Regions from separate parts of the Paenibacillus sp. XP01 genome, predicted to be linked through region 2. Evidence: riboswitches for the same ligand, from Rfam matches in the RefSeq annotation. Region 2 holds a riboswitch; the other holds the start of a gene.
What was found. A riboswitch is a leader RNA that binds a small molecule or an ion and turns the genes downstream of it on or off. The one in region 2 is predicted to bind glycine.
Positions count from the first base shown of each region.

Region 1: linked by a shared signal. The riboswitch ahead of sdaAB (L-serine ammonia-lyase, iron-sulfur-dependent subunit beta) and the one ahead of gcvT (glycine cleavage system aminomethyltransferase GcvT) in region 2 are both predicted to bind glycine.

Region 1 is NZ_CP139481.1:502,641-507,060, forward strand. It holds gene SNR34_RS02410 (PH domain-containing protein) at 1-1,398, shown strand, start outside; glycine riboswitch at 1,691-1,819, shown strand; glycine riboswitch at 1,824-1,922, shown strand; gene sdaAB (L-serine ammonia-lyase, iron-sulfur-dependent subunit beta) at 2,045-2,734, shown strand; gene sdaAA (L-serine ammonia-lyase, iron-sulfur-dependent, subunit alpha) at 2,724-3,656, shown strand; gene SNR34_RS02425 (alpha-glycosidase) at 3,756-4,420, opposite strand, start outside.
Region 2 is NZ_CP139481.1:5,429,426-5,433,845, forward strand. It holds gene SNR34_RS24450 (PTS mannitol transporter subunit IIBC) at 1-615, opposite strand, end outside; gene gcvH (glycine cleavage system protein GcvH) at 1,065-1,457, opposite strand; glycine riboswitch at 1,792-1,909, shown strand; glycine riboswitch at 1,913-2,013, shown strand; gene gcvT (glycine cleavage system aminomethyltransferase GcvT) at 2,199-3,353, shown strand; gene gcvPA (aminomethyl-transferring glycine dehydrogenase subunit GcvPA) at 3,350-4,420, shown strand, end outside.

The DNA.
Region 1 (4,420 bases), 2.0 Mb from region 2:
AGCAAATTTCCGTGGTACAGCTATGCTGCGGCCGTTGTGTGCATCGCGCTTCCTTTTGTTCTGTATGGTTGGATCAAATGGCGTAAATTCAGTTATACGCTGCAGGACGATCGTATTGTGCTGCGCCAGGGCCTATTTGTCCGGGAGGAGAAATCGATCTATTTCAGCCGCATCCACTCCGTCCAGACGCAACAGCCCCTGATTCAGCGGATGCTCCGGCTGGCACAGCTCAAGATTGAGACGCCGGGGGGCAGCGTTGAGGCGGATGGCGTGCTTCCCGCTCTGGCAATTACAGAGGCCGAGCGGATCGAGCGGTGGTTATATCAGAAGCGAAGTGAAGCGGTGAAGAGAGAGGACGCGCCTGCGGCAGCACCATGGTCCGAAGAGCATGTTCGCCGCGAAGAGGGAGAAGCTCCCGGACAGAGTGTGGAGCTTATGGAGGGGGCAGCATTCCCGGTAAAGCGAGAGGTTCTGCTGCGCCTGTCAGCCGGCAGATTGTTTGTCGGAGCGCTGACAACGATGAATCTGCCGCTTGTCGTGGTTTTCGGTGCAGGGGTCTATTCATTCGCAGATGACCTGCTTCCGGATCACTTTTACAGCAACCTGGTTGAACAGGCCGGGCGGCTGCCCGTAATTTGGTGGCTCGGACTTGTGCCCGTCATGTTTTTGCTGGCATGGATCTTGTCAGCCGTGCTGTTTACGATCAAGTATGCCGGGTTCACCGTGGAGCAGGAAGGCGGAAACATTGCCATCGTTTCCGGTCTGCTCGACCGGAGAAAGCATGTGTTTTCTCCCCGTAAGGTACAGGCTGTGGAGGTCAAAGAGGGGCTGCTGCGCCAGCCATTTGGTTATGCGGAGGTGGAGATATATGTCTTGACTTCGGAGATGGAGAAAAAAATGATGCTTCATCCGCTGCTGCCGGTTCGCGATGTGAATGAGCTGCTTGCCCGAATCGTTCCGCAATTCGAAATGCACACACCTGCCAGCCGCCCTCCGGATCGAGCCCGCTGGTTGTTCCTGCGCTGGAAGCTTCTGGGTGCGGCCGTGCTGGGAACGGCGGGAACCGTATTTCTGGGCCAGGCCGGCGCGCTGCTGTTTCTCTTCGTGCCCTTATGTGCCGTTTGGGGATACGGATGCTTCAAGGATGAAGGGATGAGCATTCAAGGCAAGCAGCTGACGCTTCGTCACCGGACCATATCCCGCAGAACGGCATTAATGCGCAGGCCCCATGTCGTTACGGTGAACACCGCTGCCACGACCGGACAGCGAAGCAAGTCCTTGCTATCCGTTCGGGCCAAGCTTATGGTGAATCGAAGCGGCTTTAGAGCGGTTTTCCTGGAACATGACCAGGCTAATGCCGTGAAGGATTGGTTTCGACAGGCTTCGAACTTGATCTAGTTGGATAGGGAGACTGTCTAATCACTGAACAATACCATAAAAGGATGCATATAAATATATGTAGAACCTCAATGTATATATGTACAACGTCTCCAAACATTATTGGCCTCTCAGCCGGGATTTGCGATATCATGCAGCCGTTTATCTGGCACTCGTCCGAGTATGGTAATAATACGTTAATTTTATTGACATAAAGTGTGTTGAAGTTTAATCTGTTATATGAATGACCAAGATGAGTAAGTAATATGTGTGAACAAGAACATGACTTATCGATTATGACCTATATAGCGAATGATGACGAGTGGGAGAGACCCGGACAGGCTGAATAAACATTCATGCGGCCACTTCGGGCACCGAAGGAGCAAGCGGCGTGCACCCGGCACGAACGTTAATCTCTCAGGTAAATGTACCATCGTTGGACGCAGCTCTGGAGAGTGTGCCATGACATGGCGCCGCCCAAGGGGTAAATGATGGGGTCGAACAATCGACCAACATCATGAAACTCTCAGGCATCGAGGACAGAGAGAGGGCTAAAGGCCCTTCTCTGTCCTTTTTGGTGTGTTTATAAGGAAGCATAGTGAAAATATGGATGCCTTGGATTCGGACATGATGGAGTCGGCGGGGCAGTTACATGGAGGGGTGCAGGATGCGTTTCAAAGATGTGTTTTCAATTATTGGCCCGTCTATGACGGGGCCATCCAGTTCACATACGGCAGGAGCGGCAAGGCTCGGCCGAATTGCGCGCCAATGGCTCGGCTTTATGCCCGAGCGGGCGCGGTTAACGTTGTACGGCTCGTTTGCGGATACGTATCAGGGCCATGGCACCGATCTTGCGTTGATCGGCGGCCTTCTCGACTATGCAACCGACGATCCGCGCATTCCGGATGCGGAGCGATATGCGGAAGAAGCCGGAATGGATGTCGAATTCTATACGAGCGGCCTGCCTGCCCCGCATCCGAATACCGTCAAGATCGAACTGTGGCACGGCGAACGTCAATGCTCGCTGGTTGGTGCCTCCATCGGCGGCGGCAGCGTATCGGTGCACGCGCTGAACGATTTCCGCGTGCAGATCAGCGGCGAATTCCCCACATTGGTCCTGCGCCATTCCGACAAGGCCGGCGTCCTTGCCTCGGTGACGTCAACGGTCAGTTCCTCCGGCGTGAACATCGGTTACATGCAGGTAGACCGCAAAGCCCGCGACGGCGAAGCGTTGACGGCGATGGAGATGGACGGTCCGCCAAACGCGGAGATGCTGAACCGATTGCGTACCCTGGAACATATGCTGGACGTTCGGGTCATTGATTTGAAGAGAGGGGTGGGTCACGATGCGGTTTAAACATTTGCACGAGCTGAGTGCCATCTGCACGGCCGAATCCAAGTCGATTGCGCAGCTTATGGTCGAGGAGCAGGTAAAGGAAACCAATGTCCCGGAAACGGACGTTGTGCGGCAAATGTCGGAATATTATCAGGTGATGAAGGAGGCTGTGCGTAAAGGACTGACGGAGGACACCACTTCGCGCAGCGGATTGACGGGCGGAGACGGCAAAAAGATGGCCGCGTACATTCGCAGCGGAGAAACCTGCTCGGGTGATGCTTCTGCGCTTGCAATGGCCTATGCGCTGTGCGTATCCGAGGTGAATGCCTCCATGGGACGCATCGTGGCGACGCCGACGGCGGGTTCCTGCGGCATTATCCCCGGCGTGTTCATTAGCGCCCAGGAGCGGTTTGGCTGGAATGACGAGCATTTGGTCAATGGTTTGTTCTGTGCCGGAGCCATCGGATACGTCATTGCCAACAATTCCTTCATCTCGGGAGCCGAAGGGGGCTGCCAGGCTGAAGTGGGCTCGGCGATTGGCATGGCAGCAGGCGCAATGGTGGAGCTGCGCGGAGGCACGCCGGAGCAGGTCGTGCATGCAGTCGGTCTTGCGCTCAAAAATACGCTGGGCCTGATCTGCGATCCGGTGGCCGGGCTAGTAGAGATCCCTTGCATCGTCCGCAATGGGCTGGGTGCCGTGACTGCACTGGCTGCCGCGGATATGGCCCTGGCTGGCGTGCGCAGCGCGATTCCTTCGGACGAAGTGATCGATGTGATGCTGGAGGTGGGCAGCGCCATGCCGAGCAGGCATCGCGAGACGGCCCAGGGAGGTTTGGCGCAGACGCCGACGGGGCGCAAAATGATGGAGAAGCTGGCCAGACCGAAAGCGAAGCGTGCGCCCGAGCCTGAACTGCAAACGGGAGAAGAACAACCTTCCGAGTAGACGGAAATGGTGTCATTGCCATGATTTCATCGATATTTAAAAGCCGATGCAAGTTCTTCCATAGGAAGAGCCGCATCGGCTTTTTTGAGCATGGGGCACTTACTCGGGTTTCAGCGGCGTGGTTCCCAGAACGGCATATCCATAGGCGGGAAGCTCCACGGCGAGCGTGCCTCCTTCCAGGGCGATCCGGTGGTCGCTCTCCAACAAATCGGCCCATTCTCCTTCGCCTGCTTCAAGCTCGAACATGGCCGTTTCTTCGGAGCGGTTGAATAACACGAGAATGCGTTCCTCGTCGCTTTGCCGCTCCAGCACCAGCTGGCTGCCGCCTGGGCTTGCTTGCGGGAAGCGGATGCTGCCTTTCGCACGCAGGGCGGGATGGGCATGGCGAAGCGCAATGATTGTTTTGTAGAAGTCCAGCAGCTCTCGATCTTGCTTCGCTTCGTCCCATTCCATGCATCTGCGGCATTCGGGATCTCCCCCGCCCTCCAGACCGATTTCATCCCCGTAATAGATGCAGGGGGCTCCCATGTAGCTGAACTGGAACAAGGCTGCCAGCTTCATCTTGCGTTTATCCCCTTGAGCCAACGTGAGCAGTCTTGGCGTATCGTGGCTGTCCAGCAGGTTGAATGCAACCTCGCTGGCCTGGTGTACATATCTGGACAATTGTTTTGCCATGGCATGCACGAATTGATCCGCATGCATCTTTCCCATCACAAAAAAGCGGTTAACGGCTTCGGTGAACGGATAATTCATCGCGGCGTCGA
Region 2 (4,420 bases):
CCCATGGTTAATGGCATTGTTCAGGAAGAGCACTTTTCCCGGCTCGATGATCAGGTTGACGAGTGGCAGCAAGCCCAGATCCATCAATCCTTGAACACCCGCTGACAAAACTTTGCTCAACGCTTCGATCAGAGGACCGATCCCTTTCAGGGCGATCAAGGCCAGAATTCCGCCAATAATACCGGCAGAGAAGTTGTTGACCAACATTTCAAAACCGGATTTGATCTTACCTTCAACGGCTTTGTCAAACTGTTTGATGATCCAAGCCGCAAGCGGACCTGCGATCATTGCGCCAAGAAACATCGGAATGTCGCTGCCCACGATGACGCCTATGGTCATAATCGAACCCACGACGCCCCCGCGCGTGCCATGCACCATCGTGCCGCCCGTATAACCGATCAGCAATGGCAGCAAATATTTGATCATCGGATCAACGAGCTGCGCAAAATCGGCGTTAGGGAACCAACCCTTCGGTATGAATAAAGCCGTGATCAAGCCCCATGCGATAAATGCACCCATGTTCGGCATAACCATGCCGCTCAGGAAACGTCCGAACTTTTGCACGCCTACCCGCAGTCCTTCGGCTTTCCCGGACTTTGCGTCCACTGAACTCATATTGATAACCTCCTCAACATGTTAAACCTTGACTCGACTGAACATATCAACACGCAGTTCAGATGAATAAAGGTACAAATCCTGTATTCGTGATTTTCAAGTTCATACTAAATGAAAACGGTATCCCTTACAACGAAATGAAAATCAACTCCCGTCATGAACGTTGATGACAAGATTTAAATTGGATCTGTTTTGCGTTGTCGCAAGTTCAACAGCAACGTACCAATTCCTTCTATGTATCATGCCCAATCATAGCCCTGGCTTATTAAAACAAGAATGCATAATATAAAAAAACAGTGTTTTTTAAGAGGCACAAGAGGTACACCCTTTCAAACTTTCCCCTTAAACAACGCAAAAAAGCCAAGCGGCAGCTTGGCCGCATCGGCTTTTCAAACCCATGAAATATACACTTTTATTTTCAGTAATAATACGTAAATTAGTGCAAACGATTATTCTTCGGTATGCTTCCGGTAGGCATCCGCGTCCAGCAGCCCTGACAGCGCCACGCTCAAATCGCCGTCCACGCGAATTTCAACCATCCAGCCTTCTTCATAAGGAGAAGTGTTGACCAGCTCCGGCGCCTCTTGCAGCGCCTCGTTTACGGCCACAACGATTCCTCCCACGGGCGCAAACAGATCCGAAACCGTCTTTACGGATTCGATCGTTCCAATGCCTGCCTCCGCTTGCACATTCGAGTCAAGGTCAGGCAGTTCAACAAACACAATGTCACCCAGCTGATGCTGCGCGAATTCGGTTATGCCTATACGCACAGTATTTTCACCGACGGTTTGCACCCATTCGTGTTCTTCACTGTACAGGAAATCGTTTCTCAATTCGCTCATTTGGTTATCCGCCTCGCTTTTTCATTAGTGGAGTGCATGCGTTCCTTGACCTTCCCTTTTTCCCAAAACATAGCGTATGACATGTCGGCCATAAATGTCAATATACCTAACAATATATTCTTTTCACCCTCCAAAAAGTGACATCCTTTTTATAGGCATTCAATCATATACTGGATATGGAATCGCTACCTTGTCGGAAACACGAACATTAAAAGGGCGAAAAAAAATAAATATTCGCTTTTATTCTCTATTCTTATGATATAGTTCTTGACACAAATAGCTTTAACGCGTTTTAATTGAGGTGAGAAACAACTGACAGAAGCAATATTCGCGGATGAACGTAAAGGGAGAGATCACCCCGTCCCGCTTCGGGATCGTGTGGTGGCGCCGAAGGAGTAAACCCCCGACAAGCGGCGGGTGAATCTCTCAGGCAAAAGGACTTTTACGGGACGCAACTCTGGAGAGCATCCATTCGCCCAAGAAGGGCGTTTTGATCACCCAAGGGGAAACCTGACGCAATCTGCGACGGGGTAACTCTCAGGTACCAAGGACAGAGCCCAGGAATTCAGCATGCTGCCGCATGCCGGTTCTTTGGCCTGTCCTTTTCCTTTTTCCCCAAAAAACGAAAACAGTGCATAAGAATCCTGCATAAGGCAGCTTCCTCATGACGTATAGACCATCCCTTTTCCGCGGTTTCGTTTCACATTCGGCCCGTCTGGCGGCCTACAACGAGGTGATATGATGTCCGATTTGTTAAGAACTCCTCTCTTCCCGCATTATCAGCAATTCGAAGGCATGCGCTGCATCGATTTTGGCGGCTGGGAACTGCCCGTGCAGTTCAGCGGCATCCAGAAAGAGCATGAGGCCGTGCGCGAACGCGCAGGATTGTTTGATGTATCCCACATGGGTGAATTCATAGTCCAAGGCGAACAAGCCGAGGCCTTTTTGCAGCAAATGACGACCAATGACGTGACATTGCTGGTTCCCGGGCAAGCCCAGTACACATTGATGTGTTATCCGAGTGGCGGGGTCGTCGATGACCTGCTCATCTACAAACTGGAAGAACAGCGCTATATGCTGGTCGTCAACGCCTCCAATATCGAAAAGGATTGGGTATGGCTGCAAGAGCACATCATTGTCGGTGTTGAGATGAGCAACGTATCCGAAGAGACCGCGCTTTTGGCGCTGCAAGGCCCGCTGGCTGCCGATATTCTGGCCAAAGTCACAACGGGTACGAATCTCGGCGACATCGAGCCGTTCCGGTTTGTCCGCGATGCCGACGTATGCGGCGTTACGCTCCTGCTCTCGCGCACGGGTTACACGGGCGAAGATGGATTCGAGCTCTACGTCCCGGCCGATCAGGCCGCCCGGATCTGGGAAGGACTGCTGCAAGCCGGAGCAACGCACGGACTGATTCCTGCCGGACTTGGCGCAAGGGATACGCTGCGCTTTGAAGCAAGATTGCCGTTGTACGGACAAGAGCTGTCCGCGACCATTTCTCCGCTTGAAGCCGGGCTTGGCATGTTCGTGAAATGGAATGCCGGACCGTTTATCGGTCAGGAAGCGCTGCTGCAGCAAAAGAACGAAGGCCCTGCTCGCAAGCTGGTTGGCATTGAAGTGCTGGAGCGCGGAATTCCCCGGCCGCACTATCCGATCTATGCGGATGGCGTACAGATCGGCGAAGTGACGACCGGCACCCAATCCCCTACGCTGAAGCGCAATCTGGGGCTCGCCCTGATCGACAGCAGGCATGCTGCGCTGGGTACTCCGCTTGAGATCGGGATTCGCGGCAAAACATTGAAAGCCGAGGTCGTCAAAACCCCTTTTTACAAACGGACGCGCGCACCAAAGACACCTGATGCAAAAGAGACCATCCAAGGAGCTGATCTAACATGACCAAGCACCGTTACATCCCGATGACCGAGCAGGATCAGAACGCCATGCTGGCAACGGTTGGCGTGGATACGATCGACGACCTGTTCCGCGACATTCCCGAAGACATTCGTTTCCAGGGCGAACTGCCCATTTCTTCCCGGCTCGACGAACACGCGCTGAGTCGCCATATGGCCAAACAGGCCGGAGCTAACGCCCATTTCGATACACACGCCAGCTTTCTTGGCGCCGGCATTTACGATCATCACATTCCTTCCGTCATCAATCACGTCATCTCGCGATCCGAATTTTACACAGCTTACACACCATATCAACCGGAAATCAGCCAAGGGGAGCTGCAAGCGATCTTTGAATTCCAGTCATACATCTGTGAGTTGACCGGCATGGCCGTTGCCAATGCCAGCATGTATGACGGCGCTACAGCCTTTGCGGAAGCCGGGAATCTGGCTGCTGCGGCCACCCGCCGCAAGCAGCTGATCATGTCCAGCACAGTGCACCCCGAGTCCCGCCAAGTCCTGAAAGCATATGCTCACGGCCTGAATCTGGAGATCGTCGAAATTGGCCACAAAGACGGCGTGACCGACTGGGATGCCCTGCAAGCCGCCGTATCTGTGGACACCGCTGCCGTCATGATTCAAAGCCCCAACTTCTTCGGAGCTCTGGAACATGTAAAACAGGCCGCAGACCTCGTGCATGCGCACAAAGGCCTGCTCGTCGTTAGCGCGAACCCGCTGTCGCTTGGCCTGCTTGAAGCTCCCGGCAAGCTTGGCGCCGACATCGTCGTCGGCGACGCGCAGCCGCTTGGCATCGCCGCTTCGCTCGGCGGACCGACTTGCGGATATTTCGCCGTATCCCAGGCTCACATGCGCCGCATTCCCGGACGCATCGTCGGCCAGACGACCGACCGCAGCGGCAAACGCGGTTTTGTGCTGACGCTGCAAGCCCGCGAGCAGCACATTCGCCGCGAGAAGGCGACGTCCAACATCTGCTCGAATCAAGCGCTGCTTGCCCTGAGCGCCTCCGTCTACATGTCCACCATGGGCAGACAAGGAATGATCGACGTGGCCGAC